DNA from 3 places in the Brevibacillus sp. RS1.1 genome. Region 1 is predicted to be linked to each of the others. Evidence: a T-box and tRNA genes for the amino acid it is inferred to sense, from the RefSeq annotation. Region 1 holds a T-box; the other regions hold tRNA genes.
What was found. The T-box of region 1 lies ahead of leuS (leucine--tRNA ligase). A T-box ahead of a tRNA ligase gene usually reads a tRNA of that ligase, here a tRNA-Leu.

Region 2: it encodes a tRNA-Leu, which carries the amino acid that the T-box ahead of leuS (leucine--tRNA ligase) is inferred to sense. The anticodon was not compared.
Region 3: it encodes a tRNA-Leu, which carries the amino acid that the T-box ahead of leuS (leucine--tRNA ligase) is inferred to sense. The anticodon was not compared.

Annotation. Positions count from the first base shown of each region.
Region 1 covers NZ_JABSVA010000002.1:91,621-102,581, forward strand. The annotation lists gene comER (late competence protein ComER) at 1-25, shown strand, start outside; gene leuS (leucine--tRNA ligase) at 120-2,537, opposite strand; T-box leader at 2,605-2,849, opposite strand; gene HP570_RS05985 (class I SAM-dependent DNA methyltransferase) at 2,889-3,638, opposite strand; gene rsfS (ribosome silencing factor) at 3,645-4,001, opposite strand; gene yqeK (bis(5'-nucleosyl)-tetraphosphatase (symmetrical) YqeK) at 4,001-4,591, opposite strand; gene HP570_RS06000 (nicotinate-nucleotide adenylyltransferase) at 4,575-5,168, opposite strand; gene yhbY (ribosome assembly RNA-binding protein YhbY) at 5,183-5,473, opposite strand; gene HP570_RS06010 (shikimate dehydrogenase) at 5,503-6,354, opposite strand; gene yqeH (ribosome biogenesis GTPase YqeH) at 6,430-7,551, opposite strand; gene HP570_RS06020 (YqeG family HAD IIIA-type phosphatase) at 7,548-8,072, opposite strand; gene HP570_RS06025 (TetR/AcrR family transcriptional regulator) at 8,286-8,834, shown strand; gene HP570_RS06030 (MFS transporter) at 8,941-10,158, shown strand; gene HP570_RS06035 (GNAT family N-acetyltransferase) at 10,155-10,601, shown strand; gene HP570_RS06040 (hypothetical protein) at 10,656-10,841, opposite strand; gene HP570_RS06045 (DNA polymerase IV) at 10,855-10,961, opposite strand, start outside.
Region 2 covers NZ_JABSVA010000007.1:149,413-160,373, reverse strand. The annotation lists gene HP570_RS21610 (protoglobin domain-containing protein) at 1-1,040, opposite strand, end outside; gene fosB (metallothiol transferase FosB) at 1,195-1,647, opposite strand; gene HP570_RS21600 (hypothetical protein) at 1,715-1,939, opposite strand; gene HP570_RS21595 (hypothetical protein) at 2,075-2,563, shown strand; tRNA gene HP570_RS21590 (tRNA-Pro) at 2,698-2,774, shown strand; tRNA gene HP570_RS21585 (tRNA-Leu) at 2,792-2,874, shown strand; gene HP570_RS21580 (type 1 glutamine amidotransferase domain-containing protein) at 3,050-3,574, shown strand; gene HP570_RS21575 (hypothetical protein) at 3,655-5,526, shown strand; gene HP570_RS21570 (hypothetical protein) at 5,570-5,722, opposite strand; gene HP570_RS21565 (Ger(x)C family spore germination protein) at 5,727-6,959, opposite strand; gene HP570_RS21560 (GerAB/ArcD/ProY family transporter) at 6,952-8,058, opposite strand; gene HP570_RS21555 (spore germination protein) at 8,059-9,633, opposite strand; gene HP570_RS21550 (dynamin family protein) at 9,844-10,961, shown strand, end outside.
Region 3 covers NZ_JABSVA010000001.1:290,984-301,944, reverse strand. The annotation lists gene HP570_RS01235 (efflux RND transporter permease subunit) at 1-1,845, shown strand, start outside; gene HP570_RS01230 (efflux RND transporter periplasmic adaptor subunit) at 1,874-3,103, shown strand; gene HP570_RS01225 (cytochrome c biogenesis CcdA family protein) at 3,333-4,043, shown strand; gene HP570_RS01220 (TlpA family protein disulfide reductase) at 4,067-4,600, shown strand; gene HP570_RS01215 (hypothetical protein) at 4,772-4,969, shown strand; gene HP570_RS01210 (hypothetical protein) at 5,113-5,295, shown strand; gene HP570_RS01205 (hypothetical protein) at 5,372-5,806, shown strand; gene HP570_RS01200 (YycC family protein) at 5,902-6,072, shown strand; gene HP570_RS01195 (thioredoxin family protein) at 6,100-6,666, shown strand; gene HP570_RS01190 (hypothetical protein) at 6,733-7,041, shown strand; tRNA gene HP570_RS01185 (tRNA-Tyr) at 7,139-7,223, shown strand; tRNA gene HP570_RS01180 (tRNA-Leu) at 7,268-7,349, shown strand; gene edeQ (edeine self-resistance N-acetyltransferase EdeQ) at 7,505-7,942, opposite strand; gene edeP (edeine non-ribosomal peptide synthetase EdeP) at 8,247-10,961, shown strand, end outside.

The DNA of each region.
Region 1 (10,961 bases):
AAATTTGAACAATCAGCCGCATTAGCGTATGACGTCGTAAGCGTGGATTGACGAAAAAAGGAGTGGATACCTGTCACTCTCAGGTTCCACTCCTCTTCTTATTTCTTGTCGCCCTTTTCTTAACGAACGACGATATTTACCAGTTTGCCTGGAACAGCGATGACTTTGACGATCGTTTTTCCTTCGATCAGTTCGTTAATCATCTCGTTGTTTTTCGCCATCTCTTCCATCTGTTCTTTCGTCGAATCAGAAGCGATGAGCAGCTTTTCTTTGTTTTTGCCGTTAATTTGCAGGACGATTTCTACCTCGTCTTCAACCAGCTTCGCCTCGTCATACGTAGGCCATTCTGCGTATGCCACGCTCTCGCTGTGACCGAGTTTTTCCCACAGCTCTTCACCCAAGTGCGGAGCGATTGGAGACAGCATTTTTACAAAGTCCTCCATGAATTTCTTCGGCAGAACTTCTGCTTTGTACGCTTCGTTTACGAATACCATCAACTGAGAGATACCTGTATTGAAACGCAGGCCCTCGTAGTCTTCTGTTACTTTTTTCACAGTCTGGTGGTACACACGCTCCATGCCAGCTACGTTGGAGGTTTCCACGATTTTTTCGTTCAGCTCACCGTTATCACCCACAAACAGACGATATACGCGATCCAGGAAGCGGCGTGCGCCATCCAAGCCTTTTGTCGACCAAGCGATCGAAGCATCCAGTGGTCCCATGAACATTTCGTACATGCGCAGTGTATCGGCACCATGGCTGTCGATGATATCGTCTGGGTTTACGACGTTGCCTTTGGACTTACTCATTTTCTCGTTGTTTTCACCCAGGATCATCCCTTGGTTAAACAGCTTTTGGAACGGTTCCTTTGTAGGTACGACACCGATATCGTACAGGAACTTGTGCCAGAAACGAGAGTAGAGCAAGTGCAGTACCGCATGCTCTGCACCACCAATGTAAATGTCGATTGGAAGCCATTCTTTCAGTTTGTCTGGATCAGCCAATGCCTTGTCATTGTGTGGATCGATGAAGCGCAGGAAGTACCAGCAGCTACCCGCCCATTGCGGCATCGTGTTTGTCTCACGGCGTGCTTTCATGCCTGTTTCCGAATCGACAGTGTTGACCCACTCCGCGATGTTTGCCAATGGCGATTCACCTGTACCGGATGGTTTGATTTCTTTTGTTTTTGGCAACATGATTGGTAATTCGGATTCTGGAACGACTTTCATCGTGCCATCTTCCAGGTGGAGAATCGGAATTGGTTCACCCCAGTAGCGTTGACGGCTGAACAGCCAGTCGCGCAGACGGTACGTTACCTTGCGATTTCCTTTGCCTTCTGCTTCCAGCCACTCAATCATTTTGCTGATAGCCTGTTCTTTGTTCAAACCATCGAGCATGCCGGAGTTAATGTGCTCTCCGTCGCCTGCATACGCTTCTTTGGAGATATCGCCACCAGCGATGACTTGCTTGATTGGCAGATCGAATGTTTTCGCGAACTCATAGTCGCGTTCATCGTGCGCTGGAACCGCCATGATGGAGCCTGTTCCGTAGCTAATCAGCACGTAATCTGCAATCCAGATTGGCAGACGCTCGCCGTTAACCGGGTTGATCGCATACGCTCCAGTAAATACTCCTGTCTTTTCTTTTGCCAGATCAGTACGCTCCAAATCGCTCTTGCGCTTTGCTTGATCCAGGTACGCTTCTACTGCTTCTTTTTGAGCTGGTACGGTAATTTGTTCAACCAGCTTGTGCTCAGGAGCCAGTACCGCATAGGTTGCCCCGTAAAGAGTGTCTGGACGAGTCGTAAAGACGGTAAAGGATTCATCATGACCTTCGATACCAAAGGTTACTTCTGCCCCTTCAGAACGGCCGATCCAGTTGCGTTGCATTTCCTTGATGCTCTCTGGCCAATCCAGTTCATCCAGGTCAGCGAGCAGTCTTTCCGCATACGCAGTAATTTTCAAGACCCATTGCTTCATTGGGCGGCGTTCTACTGGGTGTCCGCCACGCTCACTTTTTCCATCAATCACTTCTTCGTTCGCTAAAACCGTTCCCAAAGCAGGGCACCAGTTTACAGCTACCTCGTCAATATAAGCCAAGCCGTGCTCATACAGCTTCGTAAAAATCCATTGTGTCCACTTGTAGTAATGCGGATCAGTTGTGTTGATTTCACGATCCCAGTCGTAGGAAAATCCGAGCGACTTAATTTGGCGACGGAAGGTGTTGATATTGTGCTCGGTGAATTCCGCCGGATCGTTTCCTGTATCGAGGGCGTATTGCTCCGCTGGCAAACCAAACGCATCCCAGCCCATTGGATGGAGAACGTTATATCCTTGCATCCGCTTCATGCGGGACAAAATATCAGTAGCCGTATAGCCTTCCGGATGTCCTACGTGCAGGCCAGCTCCAGATGGATACGGGAACATGTCGAGTGCGTAAAACTTTTTCTTGCCTTCATCCTCGGAGGTTTTGAAGGTCTTGTTCTGCTCCCAATATTGCTGCCACTTCTTTTCGACATTACGATGACTGAATACCATGGTAAAGCACTCCCATCTTAAAATAGGTAAAAATTAAAGAAAACCTCACATCCCAGATCGCTCTTGCGAAAGGGACGAGAGGTTGTTTACATTCCCGCGGTACCACCCAGATTGGCAAATGACAAGCATTCACCCACTTGTTTCATCCGTATCGGGGATAAGCCGCTCACCCTTACGCAGTCATGACTTGGATGACCTTGGGGGCAAGTGCTGGGAGGTGAGTTCAGATAGATCCGGGTTGACTTGCACCATCCGTCAACTCTCTGTGAATGCTCGAATCCGATTCCTACTATTCCTCTTAAACGCGTCGAAATCTGTAGTTATAACGCCATTATAGTCAATCCGAACCAATCATGTCAAACTTTTCGGCTTGCGGGCTGAGAAAAATAGGCGCTCACTCGCTTCTTGTGGTGGCAAATCTGAGTAATCAGCGGTGATGATGATATCTGTGAAGCCAGCATCTGTCAGCCAGCGCATCAGTTGGACAGGCTGATAAGCCCTTTGCCAATGCTCCTCTTCCATCCGCTCGTACAATCCGTTTGGCTGACGAATGAAAAACGTTAACTGATGCTCTACCTCTAGTCGCAGTGGGTCGCAAAAACATTGCCAAATGTACGAAACTTCATCTTCTACATGTGTGAACGTCTCGTCTCCGAAAATGTGCAGCATCTTGTACGGGCTATGCACATCAAACAGAAAGCTCCCACCAGGCGCGAGATGGGCGAAAACGCGTTTGAACGTTTCCTGCACATCCGCTTCCTCTGTAAGATAGCTCAATGAATCACACAAGGAGATGACCGCATCCGCTTCTGGCAAGGACAGCTCCCGCATATCCTGTTCCACCCACGCTACTTCTACTTGCTCCTGCCTCATTTTGTCATAGGCGATTGCAAGCATTTCTGTTGAGAGATCCACTCCCGTAACACGGTATCCCCGCTTGGCGAGTGGGATCGCAATCGTGCCAGTCCCACAGCCAAGATCAATGACCCGCACAGGCTTCTCTCCTTTTTTCCAATGACGCTCGACCCAATCGAGCCACTGGTCATAAGGAGTATCCGCCATCAGCCTGTCATATACAGCGGCCATATGTGCGTATGCCATCTGTCCTTACCCTTGTGCGCTGAAGGAAACTTCCTCTGCGTCCTTCCACAGGCGCTCCAGGTTGTAAAACTCGCGATCTTCGCGATGGAAAACGTGAATGACGATATCGCCCAGATCAACCAGTACCCAGCGACCTTCATCTGCTCCCTCGATACCGCGGACGTCAAAGCCGTTTTTGTGGGCTTGGTCACGAATTTCGCGAACAATTGCCTGTACTTGACGCTCGTTGTTTCCGTGGCAAATCATGAAATAGTCTGCGATCACAGACAGCTTTCTAATATCGAGCACCTTCAAGTTCTCTGCTTTTTTGTCCTCTGCTGCCTTCACAACCAACTGGGCCAAATCTTCTACTGTTTTAACCATCAAAACCCTCCTTCTCTCCCTTTGCGGGAAACCAAATCGTTATAGGCCGTCAATGTCAACGGGAAAACTGTCTTTTGCTTCTCTATCAAAAATTGAATGGTGCCTCCCAAGGCAAGTGCCAGGGCGGCATCCAAATCATGCATGGCTTTGGCGCGAATAAAATCGACACCGGGGTAAACCCGGTTTGGTTCTATATAGTCTGCCACACAGACGACTTTTTCTAACAGGGACATGCCAGCTCGCCCCGTCGTATGGTAGCGAACAGCTTGTAAAATATCTGCATCCGTTACACCTAGGTCAGTCTGGATCACGATCGCTGCTGCAAAGGCGTGCCACAGCTCTTTTTCCCCTTCCAAAAGCTCTGTAGGCATATCGTGGCGAACGAGAATCTCAAACATTTTTTCCACAGGCCAGCACTTGCAGTAATCGTGCAACAGACCAGCAAGCTCGGCTTTGTCAGGATCAGCCCCGAATCTCTCTGCCAGCTCGCGAGCCGACGCAGCCACCCCTAGCGTGTGATTGTAGCGTTTTTCATGCATTTGTTGCCGTACGCGAACGAGAAGCTCTTCCCGATTATCCAAAAGTCTCATAGATTCGGTTCTCCTTTATATAGCGCTCCACGGCATCAGGCACAAGATAACGGATGCTTTTCCTGGCAGCTGCCTTCTCGCGAATCATCGTGGAGGATATGTCCCAAACAGGCATCTCCACATATGTGACGTCCTCGCTCGATTTTAGGTCCAGTTCGGTTCCTGGTCTCGCTAGACCTATAAAGCGTACCATATGAATCAGCTCTTGGTACTGGTACCATTTGGGCAAGATTTTTACCATATCTCCCCCCATGATAAAGGAAAACCGGCAATCCGGGAACTGCCTAATGAGCTGAGTCATCGTATCATAGGTGTACGATGGCCCTTTTCTTTCGAACTCTACATCTGTAACACGAAACACCTCGTGATCAGACACGGCCAGCTGAACCATTTGCAAGCGGTGATGCGCCAGCGTCAGACTCTCTCTTTCTTTGTGTGGTGGAACGTGTGTAGGCATAAACCAGATTTCATCCAGGCCCGCTTGCTCTCTGGCTTGTTCGGCCGCCAGCAAGTGCCCACAATGAATCGGGTCAAACGTTCCTCCCATGATCCCTACTTGCTTGATTGGCTGTCTCATTGCATGCAGGTCACTTACGGAAGCTTGATCGTCTTGTTCTCCCGAGACTCTTTGTACAAGACAACTGTATGGCCAATCAACTGCACAAGCTCTGCTCCAGCACCTGCAGCGAGATCTTCAGCCACTTGATGTTTATCGTCATTATTGTTTTGCAAAATCGCTACCTTGATCAATTCACGTACTTCCAACGCTTCTTTGATCTGCGTGATCATATTTTCGTTTACTCCACCTTTTCCAACTTGGAAAATAGGGGTGAGATGATGTGCTTCTGCGCGCAAAAAGCGCTTTTGCTTGCCGGTCAACATCGGCAATGCCTCCTTTTATATCCTGCCAATCAGGTTGTTTTCTTTAATTGTTGCAAGACGACCTCACGCATAACCCCAGTTGGTGCTTGCTCGCCCGTCCACAGCTCGAATGCCAGTGCACCTTGATTCACAAACATGCCGATTCCGGAATGAACAGTGGCTCCTATAGCACGCGCTTCTTTGAGCAGACGTGTTTCGAGCGGGTTATAAATCAGATCGCTAACGGTTAAACCGGAATGAAGCCACTCTGCTGGCACAGGTGTCTCCTGCACGTTTGGCAGCATTCCGATCGATGTCGTATTGATCAACAACGAAGAGTCCGCGATAGCTGCTTCCCCTTCGCCTTGTTCTACGATTTTCGTAGGTACAATCGTTCCGACATGCTCAGCCAATACCGCAGCTCTTTCCCGGGAACGATTGATAATGCGAATTTCCTTGACTCCTTGTTCAGCCAAGGTAAACGCCACAGCTCGCGCAGCGCCTCCAGCCCCTACCATGGTTACCACTTGCTTTTCAAGAACGATTCCCGTCTCTTCCACAAGCGAACGAACATAGCCCATACCATCTGTGTTATAGCCGATCAAGCGTCCATCACGAGAAACGACGGTATTAACGGCACCGATTCGTTTGGCAAGCGGATCGATTTCATCCAGCATCGGCATGATAGCGACTTTGTGGGGAATCGTGACGTTAATCCCCTTCAGGCCTAACGCGCGAATACCCGCGACTGCATCTTCCAGATTTTCCGGTTCCACATCGAACGCAGCATAGGCAAATCCCAACCCGGTCTCTAAAAAAGCTGTATTGTGCATCATCGGTGATTGTGAGTGGGAAACTGGATGCCCAAACAGGCCAACCAGTTGTGTTTTGCTTGTAATCATGGAGCTTTTCCTCCCCGGACGTCTCTCTATAGCATATGGCAAGGGGCAAGGCTAACTCGACTTTTCTTGTTTAAGCTAGATCAGCCCTTTGCGCATCCCAACACTTACGCCTTTAGGTGCATGCACGACAACACTCGCTTCGTGTTTTCCTTGGATGCTGACCCAGCCCAAACCGGAAATTACGATGTCAGTGGTCATGGTGGACTTGTTGATTTTAAAGGTGTGCTTCACAAATGGTGGAAGTGCTTTCGCAGCTTCCTCCCCTGTTGGCGGCACCAGCAAGGTTCCATGGTGCTTTTGCATCACTTCGTCTGCTTTCTCCAGCTTCGTCCGGTGGATGTACAGATCGTTGTCGACATAGACGATGAACGGCTGTCTCTCTCCGCGTACGAAGTCGATACGGGCTAAACCACCCAAAAAGAGCGATTGCCCATCATCGAGCTGATACACCTTGGAGTTAATCCGGCTGGTCGGGGTAATCTTTCTCAGATCAGTCGGGGATACCATATGTCCAATCTGGTCGCGATTAATGATTCCCGGCGTATCAAAAATGGAGCGGCCATCCTCGAGCGGAATCTCGATTTTGTCCAGTGTCGTACCAGGGAATGGCGAAGTGGTAATCTCCAGCTCAGCCGCACCGTAGTCATGCAAGATGCGGTTGATCATCGTCGACTTTCCTACGTTGGTCACACCGACAATGTATACATCACGGCCTTTGCGCAGCTCTCCAATGCGATTCAACAATTCATCGATATGAAGCCCTTTTTGCGCGCTGATCAGTACGACATCCTCCGGGCGCAGTCCGCGTTCTTTTGCTTCGTGCTGCATCCAGTTGCGTACACGGTTCAGGTTGATGTTTCTCGGCAGCAGATCAACCTTGTTACCCACGAGCAAAATCGGATTCTTCCCGACAAAACGTGGCAAACCCTTGAGCCAGGAGCCTTGGAAGTCAAAGATATCGACTACCATTACGACAAGAGACTCCGTAGAACCGATGCCATCCAAAATCTTGAGGAAGTCGTCATCGCCCATTCCTACGGGAGCTACTTCATTATAATGCTTGATGCGATAACAGCGCTGGCAAATGATTACCTTTCTGCCAAGCGCGGATTCAGGTGCATAGCCAGGCTTTTTTGCATCTGCTGTCTGAATGGCAATCCCACATCCAGCACAAGAGCCATGCGATTGTTCCGTCATGCTTTTCTCCTCCACGAAACCATTCCTTTCCTCTCCATCCAAATAAGGGCCACACGCTCCATCTGACGATTAAAGCGCGTCCAAAAACCATCCGTCTGGGCTACAGGAACAACTAGGATCGTATGAAATCCTAATCGATTTCCTCCCAGCACATCGGTAAACAATTGATCGCCAATGACAACAGTCTCAGCGATGGTTACATTCATCTGCCGCACTGCCTGCAGAAAGGCACGGTTTGTCGGCTTTTTGGCCGCATAAATAAACCCGAGATTTAATGGGGCACAGAAGCGGTCTACACGCTCCTTGTTGTTGTTGGAGACAACAGTGACCTGTATGCCTGCCTCATGCATGCGAGCAAGCCAGTTGATGACCTCCTCGGTTGCATGTGGCCTGTCCCATTCCACCAAGGTATTATCCAAGTCTGTAATCACCGCACGGATGTTATTTCGTTTCAATTGATCTATGTCAATGTGATGGATTGATTCGACGAACTGACTAGGCATCAGCTTCTCTAAAAACACGGGGCACCTCCAAATGATGTGAAGCAATCAACCGCGATTTCGGCACTTACTATACCATAATCGACCACTTGGTTGCAAAACAAAAAGCATGATCACCACTTGCATTGCACTCTCATCCTGTGTAAGATAGCGTTACCAAGAAAACTATTTTTGTTTTTATGGTTTTCTATTCCGTTGTTTTGGCTGGGGGCGATTGCAATTAAAAACCGGATCATGAAGGGTTTCATTGAAGAGATTCGCGATAAAGGCATGAAATTCTCCATGGATGATTTGGCGAAGCGGCTCGGGATCAGCAAACGCACGTTATACGAGCACTTCTCATCCAAAGTGGAAATTCTGGAAACAATCATTCAGCAGTCCTTTGAAGAGGGCGATGAAAAAACACAGCAAATTCTCGCAGACGACAGTCTCTCTCTTATCGAAAAAATCAAAGGCGTCATGATGGTTTTACCGACACACTATGAATTTTATGATTTGCGCATCCTCGAACAGATGAAGCGATATTATCCTGAGCAATATGCCCAAGTCGAGGCTTCTCTATCCGAGGACTGGCAGACGCTTCGCGTCCTTCTTGAGCAAGCGATTCGAGAAGGACTCATCGTCAATATGGACGTCACGCTCATGCTGAAGGTCATTGTCGATGCGCTGAATTCTACACTCGACCAGCGCTTTTACATGAAAAACCAGATTACAGTCTCAGAAGCGCTTTCCGCTATTGTAGATGTCCTCTTATTTGGATTGGTACTAGCCGATAAAAGGTAACAAATGACTCGTGGTCATCCCACTAACATTGGAAGACCACGATATCGTTCTTTGCAAGAAAACCAATAAAACAAAAATAGTTTTTATAGTTAAGAGGTGTTCCATCATGTCCATTTTTACACAAATGACCAAACAACAACGAATCGGACTTTTGTTTGTTATCCTGATCCTTTTCATCGATATGCTACTGTATAGCTTATTGATTCCGATTGTTCCTTATTTTACGGAAAAGCTGCAGCCATCCTCTACAATGATGGGCGTGCTGTTTAGCAGCTATGCGATCGCAATGCTCATCGCCACTCCTATTTTCGGGCCGATATCCGATCGGATCGGCAGACGAACCATGCTTTTGATCGGTTTGCTCGGTCTTGCTGCTTCCACGTTATTGTTTGCTTTCTCTGAAACAATGGCCCTGTTGATTACCGCGCGTTTTGTTCAAGGTATTGCTGCTGCGGCTACATGGCCAACTGCCCTTGCCCTCTTGGCGGATTTGTTCCCATCCAAAATGCGCGGAACTGTAATGGGAATTGCATTGACGGCCATTTCGACCGGTACATTGCTCGGAGCGCCAATTGGCGGATGGCTGTTTGAAATCAGTGACCATCGCATGCCATTCTTGGCAGCAGCAGCCTTTACTGTGATCAACATTGTGCTGGTCTACTTGTTCTTGAAGGAAGACGTGACGAAAACTGTCAGCGAAAAGCTTCATGTCGGTGGATTCATCCGCAATCCGCAAGTCATCTTTATCGCTGGAATCGTCCTGTTGGCTGAAATCTCCCTTTGCTTGCTGGAACCGACGTTACCCGTATTTTTTACAGAGAAACTCAGCATGACGCCGACAACGATTGGTCTTTTGTTTGGGGTCATGACACTCGCGTACGGACTGATCGCCCCAGTTGCCGGCTCTCTTTCTGGCCGCATGAATCCGTATAACCTCATGTTTGGCGGAATCATGACGCTGGCTGTGTTTCTGCCATTTTTAGCGTGGGCCGACTCCCTCTGGCAGGCAATGCTCGCAATGGCCCTGATTGGAGCCAGCATTGGTTTCACCTTATCGCCTACCTTGGCTACATTGGGGGCCATCATTGACCAAGGAGGAAGCGGTGCATACGGCACAGCCTACTCTCTCTTTAATATGTTTCACGGGATCGGAATGGTTGCAGGCCCACTGGCAGGGGGAATTTTGACAGATTTACTTCCTGTATCCTCCGCCCTCCTGATCGTGGCAGCATCCATCCTTGGCTTCGGCATTTTCCTTTTTGTGCAATTAAAAGCAAGCAAATCTGCCAGTCTTTACACCAAGGAAAGCGAGATGAAATTTTGAGCTTGTCGATTCGTGAAATTACGAAAGAAAATTGGCGCCAAATTGCCAGCTTGACTGTAACGGAAGGTCAACACGCCTTCATCGAAAGTAACTCTTTTTCCATCGCCCAATCAGGGTTTGAACCGGAATGGGTATCATGCGGTTTGTATGACAAGGACATCGCTGTCGGTTATGCCATGCACGGGATCGAAGTAGAGAATGGCCGAATTTGGCTGGATCGCTTTATGATTGATGGTCGCCATCAGGGGAAGGGTTACGCCAAAAAGTTTCTGCGCGTGCTCGTTGAAGAAATGGGCAGACGCTACAGCTGTACGCGCATTTACTTGAGTATTCATCCTGAAAACGAGTTCGCTCGCAAGCTGTATGAGTCGTTAGGCTTTACCTCCAATGGCGAAATGGATGGACCGGAGGAAGTGATGGTCCTCGACTTGACAATGGAATAGAAAAGCACCTCCTCTGTCGATACGGACGAAGGGGGTGCCTCTTTTTTGTCGTTATCATTGACTTTTCCGTGCTTCCATCAGTCGCTTGACCTTCTCAGTCGGAGTCCAGCATTGGAATCGATAGTCCGGACGCGTCTCATAGGTCAGACGAGAACATCGATAGCTGACTCCTCCCGTACCTTTCTCCACGCGAAAATGAATACAGGTCGCACAGCAATGAAAGGCATTCTCTGTCTCCACTGTTCTCCCTCCCTTACCTCCCCAGCTTCCACGAAAACATCGAGAGCTGTTCGTACCGCTCCCCTTGCTGCTCGGCAAAATTCGAAAAGCCTACACCAACTAATCGAACGCCCGCTGTAT
Region 2 (10,961 bases), on a different contig from region 1:
ACATTGTTGATTGTGGCAGTAATGCTTTGAACGGATTGCTTGGTCTGCTCGGCGAGCTTTCGTACTTCATCTGCCACGATAGCAAAGCCTCTCCCGTGTTCGTTGGCACGCGCTGCCTCAATCGACGCATTCAATGCAAGAAGATTGGTTTGATCGGCAATATTGCGGATGACTTGGACGACCTGAGAAACTTCTGCAATGGATGTCATTAATTGCGAGGTTTTTGCTTGCATCTCTTGGAATTCATCTGCCATGGAAAGAAAGCTGGTTAATGAATCTTGGATAATATCCTTGCCCATTGTTGCTTGCTCGATTGTCGTGGAAGCACTCTCTGCGACAGAGACGGCAGATTGAGCCACTTTTTGCACAGATTCGCTTAGCTGCTCAGCAGCAGACCCCACATTGCCAGCTTCCTCAGTTGTATCCTCAAGCGTGTCCAGCACATGCTTGAATTTATCGATCTGAATCACCAATTCCAGAACTTCGCCCAGGCGATCAATGACTTTGTAATCATTGTCCTCCTGATACGATTGGAGGACGATTTGCGAATCAAGCGTGATGATCTTCATGAGCGCCAACAGGACAGAAGATAATTCCTGGGGACGTTTCGAATAGGTATTGACGATAGCGGGAATCAAATATTCATAGACCCGCAAGTAAGAGCCCGTATACCATTCTGGCGCAAGTCCAATTTTGCTATGGACCTCTCCGATTTTCTTGCGCCCGGCTACATAGGCATCGTCTAGCTTGGCGTGTGGAAGCGATTGCAAATAGTGACGAAAGGATACGGCCAATCCATCAACCGTCGTATGCGTTTCGACGATCTGCATAAGATGGGAGTATTGGCGAAGCATGTGGTAATGACGCTCTGTAATGGCCTCTAGGTGTTCTGTTAGGAGTGGTTCAATTTGTTTCAGCCGATCAAGGTCTGTTTGATTCATTTGCAAAAAATGAATTTTCCCCGTTAGCTGATCGGACATTTGGACATCGCTTTTTTGAATTGAGGCAGTAACGGTTTGGGCGCCACGCTTACCAAACATAAAATCCCTCCATAATGTTTACGAAAAACGGGCCTATTCATAAGGGAATAGGCCATAAGTGTTTTATCGATTATAGCATTCACGTATGGAGTTGAATCTTTAGAACTATTGTGATTTTGTGAAAAGTATATTAAGAAATGGTCAATGTCATCGATTATTCAAAAAAGGTCATGTGATGCTTTTCGTCCCGGTAGTAAGCGAGACGGTCCTGGAGAGTGCCTGTATGTAATTCGAACTTATGCCCATCAGGGTCGGTGAAATAAATGGAGCGCTTATCCCGCTCTGAGCGATCCCGTCCATGCAAAATGGTCACGCCATGCTTTTCCAAGTGAGCATACCACTCATCAAATGACTCTTCTGTAATAGTGAAGGCCATGTGTGTATAGGAGTGAGCAATTTCATTGCGTGGGATGTCGGGTTCCTCATTCAGTGCCAACCAGTAGCCATTTAAGTCAAAGTAAGCCAGCTTGCGACCTCGTACTAGTGGTTTGGCGTGCAGGACATCCCGGTAAAAACAAAAAGATTTCTCCAGATCTGAGACAGAGAAAAGCAAATGATTCAATCCTTGAAGTTGCGGCAATATTTCCCCCACCTTTTTAGCAATCATCTCAATTGCTATTGTATGGGGAAAACAGGCAAACCACCAGTCTAATCCGGGTCTGCCTGCCATTTGGTTAGGATTGACTTTGTTGAGCTTGCGCTTGGGTTTGCAGCGTGGATTGGACCTGGGACACCATTGTTTGCGCTTGGGCAATTTCCTGAGACGCTTGCTTCAAGGCTTCTTCGGCGAGCTGTGGATTGGCAGCAGATTGCTCGATTGCTTGCGTAATCATATTTTTTGCCAGCGTGGTGGCTACCTCTGCTTTTTTAAGCGAGTCCGTGTTAATTTGGCTAGGCATTGCTATACCTCCTGCGGTTTTGGGTGATCAGAACACCGTATTAATTTGCCCTGCACGCAACGGTTTATGTATATAGGTAAGCGTCCAACCATTTTCTTCCCGTGATGCATAATCTGACAGGGGGAGGGACGTCAGATGAAAAAGCAATGGGTGCAGGTCATTCGATTGGCAGAGCAAGCATTCTTTACGATTATCTTTTCAGCGCATAAGCGAGTGGGGGATCGCGGAATCATTTTGCCAAAACGGTTCAATTCCAAGGTGAAAATTCGCCGTTTCCTGCAAAAATTCATGACCCCTTGTCTGGCAAATCGAGTGATCGGCAATCTTGATTTGCGGCGAATAAACGGACGACTCGCGATCCCGGTAGGGGATACGATAGGGGCTCCACCAATTGTAAAATCACAGGTCCTGTCCTCGGGCAGCAGGTGTGCGACGCTTGTGGTATGGTTTGCCTTCGATCCAAGCGATCGATTTTTCCGTGTGTACCAGTTGAAAAAGCTTTCGAATGGGCGCTGGATTGTTGTAGGGCGTCATCCGCTGGACTATCCGTTTAATCTACCGCAGGATTTCTTGAAACGACAAATACCTTGTGGAAAAGCCTGTGCATCATGGAGAGGGAAATGAAACACTAGGAAAAAATGACTATATTCCAAAAAAATCCGGTATTGCTATTGGTTCAATTTGCCTGTATAGTATGTAAGTGTTGCGATACTTATCGGAAATTGTCGAATGAGAGAAGGTCCGATATGGTTGGCAATCGGGAAGTAGCTCAGCTTGGTAGAGTACTTGGCTTGGGACCAAGGGGTCGCAGGTTCGAATCCTGTCTTCCCGACCATGTTTTCTTTTGAATAGGCCGGTATGGCGGAATTGGCAGACGCGCGCGACTCAAAATCGTGAGGGAAACCGTGGGGGTTCAAGTCCCTCTACCGGCACCAGCAATCTATACATATGGTTTTCGTTATAAGGTGGGGAACAGTGAGTAGGCCTGTTTCTCACTTTTTTTATTATACCGAGGATAGATAGGCAGCATGCTTGATCCATGTACCTGCTGTCTTTTCCTTTTGTACCTGCTACAATAGCGTAGTATAGAAGGAAATGGAGGCGAGAACGTTGAGACTTGCAGGAAAACAAGTGGTTTGCTTCGTCGAAAGTGAATTTGAGGATCTCGAGCTCTGGTATCCGGTGATGAGACTGCGAGAGGAAGGCGCTACCGTCCATTTCGTCGGTCCGAAGGCGAATCACGTCTATATAGGGAAGTACGGTGTACCATGTGAGGCTGACAAAGCGATGGGAGAGGTCAATCCTGCCGACTATGCAGGCGTACTCGTTCCAGGAGGGTGGGCACCTGACAAGCTGCGCCGCTATCCGGAAGTGCTGTCGTTTGTGGTTGCGATGCACGAGGCGAAAAAACCGATTGGACACATTTGCCATGCGGGTTGGGTGCTTGCCTCCGCAAAAATTTTGCGCGGGGTAACGACGACATCGACGCCAGGCATTAAAGATGATATGGAGAATGCAGGAGCGATTTGGGTAGATGAAGAGGTCGTGGTAGACGGTCACATTGTAGGTTCCCGTAGACCGCCTGACCTCCCTGCGTACGCCAAAGCATTTGCTGATTTGCTGGCACTACAATAGGAAATGATGAAAAGGGCTTGCTCGGATTGACGGGTAAGTCCTTTCATGAAAGAAACGCTAACCTAGTAGGGGGTGATAGGGTGTTCAATAATCGGGAGTTACTCCCAAAAGAAAATCAAAATCAGAGGCCAAGCAGCAAAAATCTATCTGACAATGTGCTTCCCCCACAAAATTCCCACCGAAACATGCCACCCGTTTTACAACTCGCCAAAAAAGTAGGAAACAAGGCAATGACGCAACTCCTGCAAAATCAAAAGCAACCTCGAATGCCACTCATCCAAAGAAAACTCAAACAAGAGAATCTCAATAAAATGAAAGCGGATCATCCAGATGCATACCAACAAAAAGATTTTGAAGAAGCCGTTGGAGATGACGGGAAGTTTACGGATGTGCAAGCAGACAAAGGACTTCCTACTTTTTGGGGGATGTTAAAGGAAGTATTCGGGGAAAAAAATTTGAATGCAGAGATATTTGCCAAAACAAAAAACGAATTGGGAGATACATGCGACCGTCCTCATTCTGTTACCGCTCTTATTACAAAAAGTGCCTCTAAAAATGACCGTGAAGGCTTAAAGGTGGTAACAGCCATCGGAAATCTTGGAAAAGAAGAGATTTTCATACGGGAAGGCGCGATTAGCGGGTTATTGGCCAGCTACGAGGGAGGTCATTTGGTTGGCTATCAGATCCTCAGAGGACAAGGAGGCGATCAAGAATGGAATGTAGCCCCGCAGGATACAAAAAATAATAAAGAATCCTACAATAATACAATCGAGGAAATGCTTCGTGAAGCGAGAATTGGAACAAAGTACGAGTACACGGTAGAAGTAAAATACGATCAATTGAACTTCAGTGTAGACCAGGATCAGCTCTTGAAATTGGGGATCTTGAAAAAAATAGACGCGGATAAACCATGGGAAATTCAGCTACCTGTCAGAATACCGTTCAAATGGGAGGCCAAGGCAGAGATGCTCAACAATGGGCAATTTGGTCGTCCGACGGCAGGAGATTCGTCCTATGATCAATATTCAGAAAATATGGACGAAGGTAATCTAGATTATACGGAGAGCGACTATACGGCGAGATACCATTTATGGTATTCCGTCAATCGAGGAGAAGACAAAGATTATACGCCCGGTGATTTGGAGGATACGAAGGGCGTTACAGGTGTTCGTTTTTCCATGCATCAAGCCTTGATGTCAGATCATGCGAAAAATAAAGACCCGATAGCATGGAAAGGAAGGGAAAGGGTAGCGGACTACGGGAGTGTACAAGACGGATTGGTGGCAGAGTCTGCGGGTATTCGAAAAGCGATTGACATCATGTATGAGAAAAACAGACAAGATTTTCTCGAGTTTGAAGCCATGGAGGATGCAGATCAACCAGAGGACTTTGAGCTAGTTCCCGCTGTTGTGATGGACAAAATGGTTGACGAAGAATATAGAAGTTGTTTTATCAAAGAGTTGCGGGATGCAAAGATTGGTAAGCAATACGATGAGCTGAAATATGCAAATGAAAATTATTTGGAATCTTTTTCTATGAAGGATGATGACTTGAAAAGCTTGCAGCTTGAAAAGGATCATCTGAAAGACATCGAAACAAAAATGAACGCAAAAGATATAAGCCCAGACCTGCTGAAGGAATGCAAAGCCATGCTCCAAAAGCAAAGCCGCGTTATACGAGTCATCCTCAATCATAGACGGGAAAGAATGGCGTATTCAAAGATCGTCAAAAAAACACGTCCCATCTATAAAAGAAAATGGGAAAGGTCGGTCAAAAAATCGATTGCCGCGCATGAAAGATTTAAAATCTTGAAGAAGAAAAGCAGAAAAACGGTGAGTGATGAAAAAAATTTACGAGACTTCGAGTGGAACAAAAACAGTTGCAGGCGAGTTGAGACATTTGACGGATTTTTGAAAGACAAAATCGATTTGCGCACAATTGATACAGAATGAGAGAAACACCAAGCCGAAACATGGTACATTTCGGCTTGGTGTTTTATGAACCGGAGTTATTCCGTTTCTTCCACGGCGGATCGCCTAACTCATGAATTTTGTTATTGATTTTAAAAAAAAGATAGGGAATCAAAAACGCCATGATCGTCCCTGCGAAGGTCAAATAAGGAGGAACTACGCCTAAAAATTTGAGCATGGGATCACCTGTTGTTTTGACGTTCGGTACGGTTGATTGCACCGATATTGCGTAAATAGACTTTTGCTTGAACTTTTATTTCGCTTTTTTCATACAGATGCTGCCCTGATTCCCAATCCTGCCGAATCTTTTTCCATAGCGAAAAATAATTCTGCTTCAGATAGTTGCCAAGCTTGATGACATCCACTTTCATCTGCTTATGGACCTTCCTGATGGTATCATTACTCATTCGCTCGATTTCTTCGGCAAACACTTGTTCAAGCTTTTTCATCGCAGTGTTATTCAGTGAATCCATTGTGGCGTAAGACTCAGCCAATGTGCCTTCACATTCGATCGTTATTGTAAATTTCATGTGTTGCCGATCACGTAAATCTACTTCAATGGTATGCTTGATCCCTTGGATGTTCATCGAGACAAGACCGTTTTTTACCTTGCCTTTTACCATACCTCCCTTAACTTTTCCCGTGAGAAAATTCAGCCCCTCCGTCTCTTCTTCCCCCAGAAAACCAATCAATTGATTGTCACGGGTAAAAACAGAGGCGCCTGCTAATTTTACCTCCTGCTCTTCGGCTCTGATACGCGGAACCACAAAACTGTACGAACTGAGAAGGTCCTCGTGGACATCGCCCAATCGAGCCTCTGGAAGCATGCGGGAATTTTTATTAACGTTTTCTCCAATCGAGTTGACGTAAATAGCGGGCAGCTTCTCTGTTTTCGGTTTGACTTCCAGTACTTCTTTAGCGGGGCCATTTGAGATAAATACCTTGCTGCTTCGTCTGGAATCTGGATCACGCAGATAGAAATCGAGTGCTCTGGCAAAACCGTTTTTCGTACGGGCAACGTCTTCGGAGACGATCAGGATCTTCATATGCTGATAAAACGGAGTTCTGCTGGTCCGGGTAGCCAATTCCCGGGAAATCTCGAAAAGAGAATCCCCCTCGGATATGAGGTTGAGGTAAGCCTCATTGGCTGTGTTTTGACCACCGCCTTTTCCTTGGCCGCCGGAGATCAAACCACCGGGGACGACGAATTGATGAGTGACGAGAAAGCGCTCTTTTACTTGAGGTTTGTCTGGTGCCTCTTGTTTGGCTTGCTGCTCGGCTTCTTTTGTACGTGGTTTATCAACCGCTACGCCTACCACAAATCCTCGTTCCTCAATTTGAACCTGATCCCAGCATCCAGCCAGCAAAGTCGATAGAAGCAGGAAGATGCAGAAAGCAGTGAGCTGTCTATTCATGACCCTTTACACCTCGTATGACGGCGATGAGGAGCAGTAAAATCGGACATAAATAGACGAGGATCATTCCGAAATAAGTGATGCTGTCTGCAAACGCGAAGAAATCAACCAAGTTTTGTGGGAGCATCGCGACAAAATAAATCATGGGAGAAAGAATGAGCACCAAAATCGTTTTGTGTACCTTGTGGAACATGGACGACAAGTTGAGCACGGTAATATCGAGCCACATCGCACAGGTGTTGAAGATCGTCATGATCCAGATGGTGAAGAAAACGGACTCCACCCGTTCAAAAAAGCCGCCGGGGATTTCGACCTCTTTTGCCAACTCGATGGTTGGATAGGTCAAGTTCGTCGCAACCTCCGCAGAGAATACTCCGATGGCGAACATGTAGATGGTCATGTAGAGCAGAATGGGGATCGAGAGACCTAACGTCACGGCCTTTGCCCCTTCCTGAGGCTTTTTCATCAGCATGGTGTAAAAAAGGATAATCTCAAAGCCGGAATAAGACAATCCGACTACTCTGGAGCCTTCCAAGAGTGAGCGCCAGTCTGATGAAAAGAAGGGACGAACATTTTGGATGTCAAACAACTGGGTAGTAAACAGCAGGACGACGAACATGACGACAAGAACCACAGGCAAAAACAGCAAGTTGAGCCGCAGCATGGCAATACGTGATCCAATCACGGAATATTGAACGATCAAGAGAAAAGAGAGCGTGATCATTTCCACCGGGGTATTGTAGAACAGGTACTGCTTAGCGATGTTTCCGATTGCCCTGATTTCAAACGAGACAAATAGCATCGTGTAAATACAGACGAGAAAGGTCAAGATGTAGGCGATCGGTTTGCTTGCGATCATCGAGCTGTATTCAAAAAAGCTTTGTCTCGGAAACCGAGCAGCGAGCTTGGCGAGCAGCCAGCCAACCAGACACGCACAAAGACCGCTAATCACGACGGAAATCCATCCATCGAATGCTCCGGTTGCCTTGGCTAAGGAGCGGGGAAAGGTCAGGATGCCGACGCCGATTGTGACTGAGGCAATGTTAATCCCCATATGATTTTTGCTGATCAACTTCTCCGCCAAGGTTTCTGCACTCACTTACGACCCTCCTGTACTCATTCTGTTTTCATCTTTCGTGTGAAGGGCATCTGGTCGGGTTTTCAAGAAGGTAACAGGTGCGCGCAAAATCATATCCTTCCAATCCCTTGGCATATGTGGAGCAAGAGGCGCCAAATAAGGGTACCCGATGCTGGTCAGATTGGATAAATGAATCATGATGGCAATAAAGCTAAGCACCACACCATAAATACCAAAAATGGCCGCCATAAACATGGCGAAAAAACGAATCATCCGAAAGGCGATGGCAAGGTGATAAGAAGGGATGGCAAAAGAAGCGATGGCAGTGAGGGCGACGACGATGACCATGACAGGACTGACGATGCCCGCAGAAACCGCTGCGTCACCGATGACAAGACCGCCGACAATCCCGATAGTCTGGCCGATCGGCTTCGGCAAGCGTATTCCGGCTTCCTGCAGCAGCTCCATCGTCGTCACCATCATGATCGCTTCTACGAATGCCGGAAACGGAACCCCATCACGTGTGGCCGCGATCGAGAAGGCGAGATCAGACGGAATCAAGCCAGGGTGGAAGGTGACGAGAGCGATATAGAAAGCGGGCGAATAGACGGCCAGAAATGCTGCCAAATACCGCAACAGCCTAGCCAATGAACCGACAATCCAACGTTCGTAGTAATCCTCTGGTGAATGCAGGAGCAAGCCAATCGTCACAGGCAAAATGAGCACCATCGGAGTCCCGTCCACCAATATCGCAATGCGACCTTGAAACAACGCTCCACTCACTTTATCGGGACGCTCCGTGTTATGAATCTGCGGAAAAGGCGATAAAAAATCATCTTCAATCCATTGCTCGATAAAACCGGACTCTTCTATCTCGTCCACATCGATCGTAGAGATTCGCCGTCTCACTTCATTCAGTAGTTCTGGATCAACGATGTTTTCAATGTAGGCGATGATCACATCTGTTCGGCTGCGTCTGCCTATGATCGACCCTTCAAAGCGCAAGTTCGGGTCTTTGATACGTCTGCGTATATGAACGGTGTTGTCCCGGATACTCTCCGTAAAGCCATCCCGCGGACCACGCACCAATCCTTCGGAGACCGGCTCCTCTATGGCACGAGTTTTCCATCCCTTGCTGTCGACAATAATGACTTCGGTCGCTCCATCTACAAAAATGGCTGTATCCCCGGAAAGAACGCCTTCGAGTACTTTTGTCAAATCCGTTGCTTTCGATATTTCAACGACAGTAAGGACTTCCTCATAAAGCATCCGGACAATCTCGTCTGGTTCAGTCGGTACTACTTTGGAAGCAGTTGAGATCATCAACTGGATTTGTCTGAGAACTTGCGTATCCAGCATATCGCAGTTCGCCAATCCATCAATCGCAATCACGGCACAGGAATGATTGGTGTTGCCGATCGTAAAGGAACGAAGTAATAAATCGTGTGGGCTGCCCAGCACGGTCTTAAACGTCTCCATGTTTTGCTGCAAACTGGTCGTTAGTACAAGCGCAGGATCATCTCGCTGCTGCAAGCGCTGTGTGATAAGAGAGGGAGTTTTCTTTTTGCGACGCTGTGACAAAAATCTGCGCATCATTTGAAGTTTCCTCCCGTTCAGATTGCGAATATCATGTTAGTGCGATTTTTTCCAGATGAGAGGAAAATTATGCGGAAGAATAGGCGAATGCTAAATCTTTCATAGTTTTGAATTGAACTCATTTGTGACCTGTGATACATTCGGCATGGTAGAATAGAGTGAAGTAAAAAGGAAGTTCATGAACAGGTATTAGTAGAGAGAGTAGGAACGATGGAGAAGGGTGGAATAGAAGTGCTTGACAGTCAAGTATTGATCCGGGAAACGGACTTTTCCCGACTGGCACATACATGGGAAGAACTCGCAGAAGTAATGAAGTCGCAGGGAGACGAAAACACGCCCCTCAAGCTCATTCAACTGGCCGCGAAAACAAAGAACGCTGAGCTGAATATTGCGTTTTGCGGACATTTTTCCGCAGGAAAATCAACGATGATTAACACGCTTCTGGGTGTTAATTTGTTGCCTTCCAATCCGATTCCGACAAGTGCGAATGTCGTGAAGATTCGTGGCGGAGAAAAAGCGGCTCGCGTCTTCACCATGAACAGCGGAGTCCTTACATTTGATCCAGATACGGAGATGGAGAAGCTCAAGCAGTTTGCTGTTGACGGAGATACGGTTGAATCCGTAGAGGTCTCTTATCCGGGAACATTCCTTGACGAATACGCCAGCTTGCTCGATACACCGGGCATTGATTCAACAGATGCTGCACACAAAATCGCTACAGAATCTGCTCTGCATTTGGCTGACGTCGTCATTTATATGATGGATTATAACCATGTTCAAGCCGAAGAGAACTTCAACTTTACGAAGACGTTGAAGGACCGTGGCAAGCCAGTTTATCTGGTTGTGAACATGATTGATAAGCATATTGATTTTGAATTAGATTTCGATAGCTATAAGGAAAGTGTCGAGGAGGCATTCGCGACCTGGAACATTCATCCGGATGGTATTTTTTACACGTCGCTCGCGGAACCAGATCATTCTGAGAACATGTATGAAGAATTTAAGGGCATGCTTTCGCAATTGATCGCTGATCGTGAAAAGCTGGTTGGCACGAGCGTTCGCAGTGCTGCCGAGCATTTGATCGATGAACACATCCAAGTAGTAAGAACAAGCCAGGCAGATCAACGCCAGCAGTGGGAAGCCCAGCTGGATGGTCTGGAAGTAGAAGGCATCGATAGTCGTAATGCAGCGGCTGTGCAGGAAGCGCTTGAGCAGGAGGAAGCAACAGCGGCGGCTCTAGAGCAGCGTGCTGAGGATGCCCGAGTGCAGATGGAAAAAGAGCTGAGTGTACTTTTGGACAATGCTCGTTTGACGTATTTCAGTACGAA
Region 3 (10,961 bases), on a different contig from region 1:
GTAATGGCTTCGGCTTTGGCGCAAATTTGCGTATTCTTGCCGATTGCCCTCACGGAAGGTATTGCTTCTGAGTTGTTTGGACCACTTGCATTGACGGTTGTTTACTCACATATTGCGGCGCTTGTCTTCTCCATTTTGCTCGTGCCGATGCTGAGTTCGAGAATTTTGAACAAAATTCCGTCGCATACGCATCATGAGAACTATCGTGGAATTAATCCGGTTACTTGGTTCAACATTGGATTTAGCAAAGTAGAAAAAGGCTATCAAGGATTGTTAAAATGGTCATTGGGCCATCGTAAAACCGTCATGATTTCTTCGGTTGTCCTGATGGTGGGCTCTCTCGCATTAACTCCGATGATCGGGGCAGAGTTTATCCCGGCCATGGACCAAGGTCAAGTAAATATCTCCATCAAAATGCCGAATGGTACGGTTCTGGCTGAAACCGAGAAAGTAACTAGACAAGTAGAAGAAATTGTCAACACGGTTCCAGAGAAGAAAATTGTAGCGACTTCGGTTGGTAGCAATGCATCACCGATAGCGAGCACATTGTCATCCAATCAGGGAACGATCACCCTGATGCTGGTAGATCTCGACCAGCGCAAACGTTCCTCCAATGAAATTGTGATGGATCTCCAGGAAAAGCTGAAGCATATTGCCGGACCAGAAATTAAGGTAAGTGCACCAGCCGGTATGTCTACAGGTTCCCCCATTCAATTGAAGGTGAGCGGGGATGACTTGGCCGTACTGAAGGACATCAGTGGTATTATTAAAGGCGAGATTGAGAAGGTACCTGGTACGAGTAACGTAACAACCAGCTTGGAAGAATCAAGACAAGAGTTGGAAGTGAAAATCAATGCTGAGAAGGCGAGCTTGTACGGATTGACGACAGGACAAATTCTCTCCAGTGTTCGAACTTCCTTCCAAGGTCAAACGGTAACGCACTATCGCACGGGTGATGATGAGATTGACGTCAACCTCAAGCTGCCGAAATCGTATCAGGAAGATATCAACTTCTTGAACAATTTGCGAATTTCCGCTCCTGGTGGGGCACAGATCGCATTGACCTCGGTTGCGACTATCAATAAGATAGATGTGCCGGTATCGATTAACCGTGCCAACTCCAGCCGTGAAGTTCAAGTAACAAGTGATTTGGCCGGGCGTGACCTGAGCTCTGTCACGCGTGAAGTGCAAGAGAAAATTTCGAAGCTGAACTTACCAGATGGCTACACAGTCGATTTTGGCGGGCAAAGTGAAGAAATGATGGAATCATTCAGTAGCCTTGCTCTCGCGATTGTCCTGTCAGTCGTGTTGCTCTATATGGTAATGGCTGCGCAGTTTGAATCGCTATACACCCCATTTATCATCATGTTCTCCGTGCCACCAACCGTTACAGGCGTTCTACTTGGACTATTGGTGACAGGCACGACGATCAGCGTTGGGGTTTTGATCGGATACATTTTGTTGATCGGTCTGGTCGTGAACAACGCGATTGTATTGATCGACTACGTGAACCAACTACGTGCAAAAGGTATGGAGCTGTTTGATGCGATCCTGCACGCTGGGCCGATTCGTCTTCGTCCGATTTTAATGACGACACTCACCACGATTCTGGCGATTGGACCACTTGCGTTCTCTGGTGGCGCCGGATCTGAGACGAACGCACCAATGGCCGTGACGGTTATTTTCGGTCTTGGATTCTCTACCTTGATTACACTGGTTCTGGTTCCTGTCGTTGCTTCTTGGTTTGATGATGCAGGGAAAAAGAGACGCTTGAAGCGCCAGTTGAAACTAGAAAAGAAACTTGCTAAGAAACAAAAGAAAATCAATCCCGCTTTGGAATCGTAAGACGTTTGTGGGAAGAGGAGGGACATACATGAAACGAAGTAAAAAACCCGTCATTTTGGCATTGCTGGCCATCACTCTAGTGGCAGGGTGCTCCAGCCCGCAAGCGGAAACGCCGCCTACGGAAACGGTGGAAGCCGCCGCAACCCCTGTACAGATTGAAACCGTCGCTACAGGCTCAGTAGTATCAGATTCTGGTCTCACGGCAAAGCTGGCGCCGAGTGAGGAAGTGCAAGTTTCCCCGAAAATGGGCGGGAAAATTTCTTCCCTGCCAGTGAAACTGGGACAATACGTGACAAAAGGTCAAGTATTGTTCAAGCTCGATGAAAAAGATCTGGTGAACGGTGTCAAGCAAGCAGAAGCAGCCTACAATGTATCAAAAGCCAGCTTAAACCAAGCAGGCAGCAGTTCAGATCAAGGCTTGGTGCAAGCAAAAAATAGCTTGAAGCAGGCAGAAACTGCCCTTCAGGATGCAAAAGTAAACCAGCAGCGGATGCAACAGCTCTTTTCACAAGGAGCAATTTCCGCACAGCAGATGGAACAGGCCAACTCCCAACTGACAACAGCACAGACTTCTTATGATAACGCACAGCAGGCTTTACAATCAGCTGGGCAAAAAACGAGCGTGCAAGTTTCTGAAGCATCTGTGCAGCAAGCACAAGTAAGTCTGCAAAATGCTCGTGAGCAATTGGCGAATGCGACTGTGACGTCTCCGATCAACGGATATATTTCCAGCGTAAGCGGTGCAGTTGGTCAAATGGCAGGTCAGCAGCCGGTTGTGGTTGTCGTTAACACGAACCCACTTCTGGTAAAAGCAAATCTGTCTGAAGCTGATATTACAAAAATAAAAGTAGGAACAACCGTAAAAGTAAACGTACAATCGACAGGAAAAACGATTGATGCAAAAGTAACGGCGATGAGTCCAGTCATGGATTCGCAGCTCAAGGCATACCCAGTGGAGATTACGATTCCAAACCCATCCAATGAGCTGAAGTCCGATATGGTTGTGAATGTGATCTTCCCATCGGTTGGGGAAAGCGGAGCAAAATCGATCGTTGTAACGCGCGGTGCCGTTTTTGATCGCGATGGCAAACAGTATGTATTCAAGCTGGAAGGTGACATTGCCAAACAAGTCGAGGTCACTACGGGCAAATCCTCCAGTGATCAGATCGAAATTTTGACAGGCTTGTCTGCCGGCGATAAGATCGTGGTAAAAGGGCAAACATTGCTCCAAGATGGCGGAAAAGTTACGATTCAGTAAGAAAAAGAGTAGCAAGAAAGGGACGGAGTACATCCGTCTCTTTTTTGTGTACAATGGAACTACTCGGCCATATTATGGATACAGAGCGAATCATGAGCTATCTTTTTCTATCTAATTATGAAAAGGAAATTGTCACGGATTTAAGACAAAGTGTCATTGCTACTTTTGAAGGGGGCAAAGATTCGATACAATGAGAAGATAGTGGATAAAATACCCAGCGGAGGTACATATGACTGGCGATATTACTGTGTTTGTGGCTTTTGCAGCAGGTTTTCTCTCGTTTATTTCTCCTTGCTGCCTGCCGCTTTATCCGTCCTTTTTGTCTTACATAACTGGAGTAACGATTGATGAAGTAAAGAAAGGGAGAGCAGTTTTTCGCAAGGAAGCCTTCTTGCATACCTTTTTCTTCATTGTCGGGTTTTCGATCATTTTCGTTGCGCTGGGACTGTCTACCTCTTGGATCGGAAGCTTGTTCACCGACCAGCAGGATTTGATTCGTCAATTGGGCGGTATTTTGCTTGCTGTTATTGGCTTTGTTATGCTTGGCGTGTTTAAAATGGATTGGATGATGCGTTCTTTTAAAATCGATTTAAAATCGAGGCCATTGGGGTATACTGGGTCCATACTGGTGGGAATGACGTATGCAGCTGGATGGACACCTTGTGTGGGACCCATTCTTTCTGGCATTATCGTCATGGGTGTATCCAATCCTTCAAGCGCCTTGGCTTACACATTGGCGTATACACTTGGTTTCGCCATTCCATTTTTTGTCATGACATTCTTCATCAGTAAGGTGAAAGCGATTGTGAAGTATTCCGACCTGTTTATGAAAATCGGAGGAGCCATTATGATTTTGTTCGGTATTCTTCTGTATACAGATAAACTGACGGATATTACACGCGTTCTCATTCAAATGTACGGAGGCTTTACGGGATTCTAACTCAGTAGGGCAGAGGTGACAAAATGAAAAAGCTGTTGCTCGCGGTGATCGTATTATTGGGGGTCGGACTTGCTGTTTGGGAAAAGCCTCAAGAAACAGCCGCAATCGTAGCAGAGGTTCAAAAACCAGAAGTTGGCTTTGCGGCTCCTCATTTTACACTGACAGGATTGGATCAGCAGACGTACAAGGTAGAAGGTAAAAGGGCGAAACCATTGGTCTTGAATTTTTGGGCTTCCTGGTGTGGACCATGCAAGCTGGAAGCGCCTGATTTACAAAAAGTCTATGAAAAATACGGCGGACAGGTTGATCTGTATGGTGTGAACGTCACGAGCAATGACAGCCCGGAAGCAGCCATGGCCTTCGTCACCAACTATAAGCTGACATTTCCGATACCGATGGACGTCGCTGGAACTGTGTCGAACCGTTACAAGGTGATGGCATTCCCAACGACTTACTTGATTGACGCGGATGGGATCGTACGAAAAAAGATCATCGGCATGGTTGATGCTCCTACACTGGAACTGGAACTGCGCCAGTTGTTAAGTCCAAAGCCATAAGGAAGGCACATAAGTCGCTGGGGGAGAATTCTCCGGCGGCTTTTTCTATTTGTGACACGTATGACAAGGCCCATTTTGCAGGTGAAGATCTTGATTTTGTATGCTTGCCTAAAGAGCAGTGGTGTTCTCCTTCATAGACTGGAGTGATCTAGGGCAAAGGGAGGAAAACGGATGGCCAAGGGCAAAAAGGTAAAGAAGAAGAATACACGACAGCATCCCAATCAAGTACAGCTAAGAATCGTAACGTCCCATACATGTCAAGTATGCAAACAGCAATGTGCACGAGGGTTGGCATATCTGGAACAGATGTCCCAGCCCGGCGCGATCGGCTTTGGTGTACCATGCATTCTCACTAAGCAAAAGCAATAGCTTGTCTTTTTCTATGAGCGAAATCTTCTGTTCACGAGAGAGATTCCCTTCAAAGTGAGAAGGGATCTACAGCCTGTCTCCAAATTGGAGCTGCCTATGGGTGGCTCTTTTTTCAGTTTTTATGAGGAGTTAGGAGTGGGGGAATGTGGACAGGGGAGACAACAAGTAAAGGAATATTAAACTCTACGCCTTTTCCATTGTGGCACATCGAAAAGCAAAATATAGACGTTGCATTCTATTATAATTTTTATCCATCGTTAAGAGTGCTATTAAAAGGAGACAAGGTAGCTAGTATTGAAATAAGCAATGAAGAAGAGCAACCATAAAAAGGAGTGGGTAATGCGATTTGAAGAAGGCTAGAGAAGCCAGAGAGGGAGAGTAATATAAAGGATGCAGAATTCTATGATTTTGTCTGAGCAATACAAAGCGTTGTCTAAGCCAAATTTTTCTATAATGCTTGAACTGTTATTTTCACCATCAAGTTTTCATGAAATATATTTACATCTTGGACATACAAAGGAATCAGAAGATAAATTAAAATATTCGATTAGGTATGCTACGTTTTCATTCATGGAGCCATATGAAGTGTTAGAAGTCCCAATTGAGCTAAGTATAGCAGAAAAAATAGAGGAGATACTTTGTGAGTCAAAGATTAGTATTATTCCTCAAAGATATAGTATGGGACTAGATGGACATTCTTTCATACTAAAAGTAAATAGAGGATTCAATAAAATTGAAATTCGGTGGTGGTGTGAACCTGATGAGGAGTGGGCACCACTTGGAGAACTAGTTGAACTTATATTTAGTCAACTACCTAAGAAATTAAGGGAATATTAGTTATGTAAAGACCTACTTATAGCTTGCATGCTGGCAGCTTTAACAACCGTGTATTATACTGAAGGGACTGATGAAAGCAAGGGAAAGGAGCAAAAATGCGTCCATTACAAATATCACCGGAAACGGCAGTCAAACTGGCGGAAGCACTTCAGGTACCCTTGGAACGCCTCATGCACATGCCGCAGCATATTTTGTTGCAAAAAATGATGGAGCTGGCTAATCAAGAAAAGGAAGCAAACGAAGCAGCGAATAAAAACCAAGAATAGGCCAGCGATACAAAAGGAGGAGAAAAGATGGGGGCAAATGTAGCACATAAATTCCGTACGGGGCTTAAGCCACAAGTGTTTGTGGAAAGCATGACGAAAAATCAGGATACATACCAAAACTGGTCGGATGCATTTTCATGGGAGGATGAACAAGACCGTGCGTTTTTTGCTTCTCTCCAGCATCGTGATGACCTCAGATGCTTGATTTTGGCTGCGGAATGGTGTGGCGACGTCGTTCGCAACTTGCCAGTCGTCTTGCATGCCTTGAAAGAAACAGACATGCCAGTGGAAATTATGGTGATGGAAGAACACCTCGATCTCATGGATGAGTTTCTTACGATGGGCGGTCGGGCGATCCCTGTTGTTATTTTCGCAGACACGGGTGGACATGTTCTGGCAAAATGGGGACCACGACCAAAGCATGTCCAAGCTGTCATGACGGCATTCAAACAACAAAATCCGGACCGAAACGCCACGGATTATGAAGACAAGATTAAAGTAGCGCGTGCCGAAATGCTCGAGCAGTATGGAGAAGGAACTGGCTACCAGCAAGTGATTGTCAAAGAACTAAGAGAGCTACTTTCCTCGATTTAATCTATCACATCCATAACAGGGCGGAGTCACGGCTCCGTCCATTTTCATGCAGAAGGGCTGAATAACATGTATTACTACGGGAATGAAACGATTATGTCCTTGGAGCAGGTGCTACGCTTAAAAGCATCGGAAGTTCGAATTTTGGAGTGGGTACGTACCTACGAGTTTTTAGAAAACAGTTATGGAATAGATGAAGCTGTTCCCTACTTCTTGGAGATAAAATGTGAAGAAGGGCAAGTGAAGATTCGCAAAAACCGTATACTTGACTTCCCGGAATACTCCTGTGAGGGAGAAGCAACCTTTCAAGAAGTAGATGAAGCACTGCGCGTCTTTCACGAGTGGGCACAAGAGATCTTGGCGAAAAAAGAGAGTTAATCAAAATAATATGTTGACGTCAAACAAAGTTCATGATAAATTAATAAATGTCGCTTCTGGTTGAAGAGAAAAGCAGAAGATAGACAGCACATATTGTGGGGAGATAGTGAAGTGGCTAAACACGGCAGACTGTAAATCTGCTCCCTCCGGGTTCGGCGGTTCGAATCCGTCTCTCCCCACCATTGATTTTCTATCGATGATGTGCTAATTTATTCATAGTTCACTTGCCGGTGTGGCGGAATGGCAGACGCGCGCGACTCAAAATCGTGAGGGAAACCGTGGGGGTTCAAGTCCCTTCACCGGCACCATATCAAAAACGAATGCACACTAACCATGATGTTTACAGACACATGGATGGTGTGCTTTTTACTATACGGGAAACAATTCAAACAGCGGCGAGTCTAAGACTTGGTTTTCAGGTCTTAGGTCGCCGGTGTTTCATTTTTGGGTAATGAAAACTCGCTTAAAAGTTCAATTCTGCAATCGTCTCGCCGAACAAAACCATTCCATTCTTTTGAAATCCGAGCGAAGCGTAAAGGTTTTCGGCTGCGACATTGGCTGGGGCATAGCCAATGACAATTTTTTGACAATCTTCCTTTGCTTTCAGGATCTCAATGACTTGTGAAATGGCAGTACGTCCATAGCCTAGTCGTTGGTACTTCGCATCAATTAAGAGTCTGTAAATCCAGTAATTTCCGTCGTCGGGGTCAAGCCCATACATGACAAAGCCAACCATCGTGTCATCATGGTATATGGCCAAAGGAACAAATGTAGTTTGAAACTTTGATTCAGCGATGGAGTAAAGGTTTGGGGCAACAAACTCGCTCTGTTCGGGAGTAGGTTCCAGTTCAATACACTCTTCCCAGTTTTCCAACGTTACTTCACGAAGTGTCACAGGCATCTAATCACATTCATCCTTCCGGGGATTTATTATTTTGTCAATATATTACATTTTATCCTACGTGAAAAGAAAGTCAAAATCAATAGAGTGCACAAATTTTTTTCTAAATCTATGCAGCACCAGAGGAAGGGAAAGAGGGAAAGAATTAGCTCAATTTTCAGAAATAACAATTTATGGAAAATTCATTTGACACTATAGAAGAGTCATCTATATAGTTGAAACTGGAAGTATTTGTAACCGATTTGATTTTTTACCATGCCTGAGTTGTGATTACATCTACACAATTCAGAAAGGGGGATATTCTTTGCGCCAGGATAAGAAGCAATGGAAGGTCGGTTATCCTTTAAGTCATCCACAAAAGCGTATCTGGTATACGGAAAAATTACATCCACAGCTTCCTATCCATACGTTAGGGGGGATGGTGCGAGTTCAAGGAAAGGTGAAGCTGGATGTACTGGAAGCGGCCATTCACCTGTTCATTCAAAAGAACGATACCTTGCGACTCAACTATCAGGAGGAAGAGACAGTCCTTCAGTTTGTTGGAGAGTACGAACCGCAGCCATTGCAGGTGTTTGATTTCAGTCAGGAACCGAATGCCCCTGATCGGTGCAGACAAGTCCTGCAAGCTTTGTTTACAAAGCCGTTTTCAATCGGACAAGAGCCTCTGTTCTACTTTTGTCTGATCCAACTGAGTGACGAGGAAGCAGGGTATTTTGTAAAGCTGCACCATTTGATTGCTGATGGCTGGTCCATCTCAATCATGACAGAACAAATTGCTCACTATTATGACACGTTGTTGGCAGGCGGTACCGTTCATGTAGGAGATGAACACGCTTATCAAGCTTTTGTCGACAGGGAGCATGCCTATGCTCAGTCTGAGAGATTTGAAAAGGACAAGCGCTACTGGCGGGACAAGTTTCAGAGCTTGCCCGTAATCACGACCTTACAAAAGGCAACAGATACTACCGAAGGCAAGCGCAAAGTCTATGCATTTAACAAGGAAGATTCGACAAGAATACGCCAGTTTGCGGAACAGATGAAATGCTCGCTAAATTCCGTGTTTGTAGCTCTCGTCAGTCTTTACCTTCAGCGTTGTACGAGGCAAGAAGAAATCGTGATCGGTACGCCGCTGTTAAACCGTTCAGGCAAAGTGGAGCGCAAAATATTCGGGATGTTTACCAGCACCATGCCTTTTCGTCTGGCAGTTCCGATGGAAATGGATGCCTTCGATTATGTTAAATATGTCAACAGGGAATTGACTTCCTGTTTTTTTCATCAGAAATATCCGTACGATTTGCTGGCTCAAGAGTTGGAATTGAAGAAACATGGCTATGACAGCCTGTTTCAGATTTGTGTGAATTATTACAGCACGCAGCTGCCCTTCACCCTTGGCGGATACCCCGTGACGAATGAGGAGTTTTACAACGGACACCAGTTGTATTCGCTCCAAGTCATTATCAGGGAGTGGGCTACAGATGAACAATTGACGCTGGAATTGGATTATAAGATCGCCGAGTACACGGAAGAAGATATTGACCGAATAGCTGATCATCTCGTGCGGCTTCTCAATCAGATGATCTCGAATCCAGAAGGACCGCTATCCAATCTGAACTTCCTTGCTGACGAAGAGCTGGCGCTACAGCTCAATACATGGAACGATACTGCAGCTTCCTATCCCAGCGAGAAGACGGTTGTCCAGTTGTTTGAAGAGCAGGTAATGCGCTCGCCACAAGGAATTGCATTGGAGTCAGAGGGGCGCACGCTGACATTCCAGGAACTGCAGGATCAAGTGAATCGACTCGCTCAGTCGTTGCGAAACCGAGGAGTTGGTCCTGGCGTAATTGTGGCGTTGCTAGCAGATCATTCGCCAGAGATGATCATCGGACTGTTGGCTGTTCTAAAAGCTGGCGGGGCATACCTTCCGATTGATCCTCAGCTCCCTTCACAGCGTATTGAATACCTGCTGTCTGATTCTAGAGCGGATCTGTTGCTTCGTCACACGTCGCGATCAGAGGATATTTCGTGGTCCAAATCAATTCTGGAGCTCGGTGATTCGTCCTTGTATCGAAATGATGGGGCAATCCTGGAATCGGTCAATCAGCCAGATGATTTGGCTTATGTCATTTATACATCAGGTTCTACTGGAAATCCGAAGGGAGTCATGGTTACTCATCGAGGGTTGGTCAACTATATTTCGTGGGCGAAAGACCGCTATCTCTCTTGTCCTGAAGAAGCGTTTGCTCTGTATTCCTCACTGGCATTTGATTTGACGGTTACGTCCATTTTCTGCCCGCTGGTAAAGGGAAATCGGATGGTTATTTATCCTCACTCCGATTCAGAGTTTGTGTTATCGCGCATCTTTAGTGACGGACGCTCTCATGTTGTAAAGCTGACACCTGCCCATCTGTTTTTGCTGCAAGAGATCGCTCTGCCTTCTACTACGGTAAAGAGAGTGATAGTGGGCGGCGAAGACTTGAAGGTGAGTCTGGCTGAGGCCATTCATGCGAAATGGAACGGACAAATCGAAATTCTCAATGAGTATGGCCCTACCGAGACAGTAGTCGGATGCATGATCTATCAATACGATCCAGTGACCGATGTCGAAGGATCTGTACCGATTGGACATCCTATTAGTAACGTGCAGCTCTATATTTTGGATTCATATGGGAAGCCAATCCCAATCGGATCGACAGGAGAGCTATTCATCTCAGGAGATAGTGTGGCACGGGGGTATCTTAACCGCGAGGAATTGACCCAAGAGCGTTTCCTACCCGATCCGTTTCGGCCAAGGAAAGTGATGTACAAGACAGGCGATCTGGTTCGCTATCGTCCCAATGGAGTCATGGAGTATTTGGGGCGAGCTGACTATCAGGTGAAGATTCATGGATACCGCATTGAGTTGGGTGAAATTGAACAGCAGCTACTTGGTCATGCTTCTGTGCGTGAGGCAGTGGTGATTGATCGCATGGATACGTGGGGGCGTAAGTACCTTTGTGCTTATTTGATCACGGAAACATCT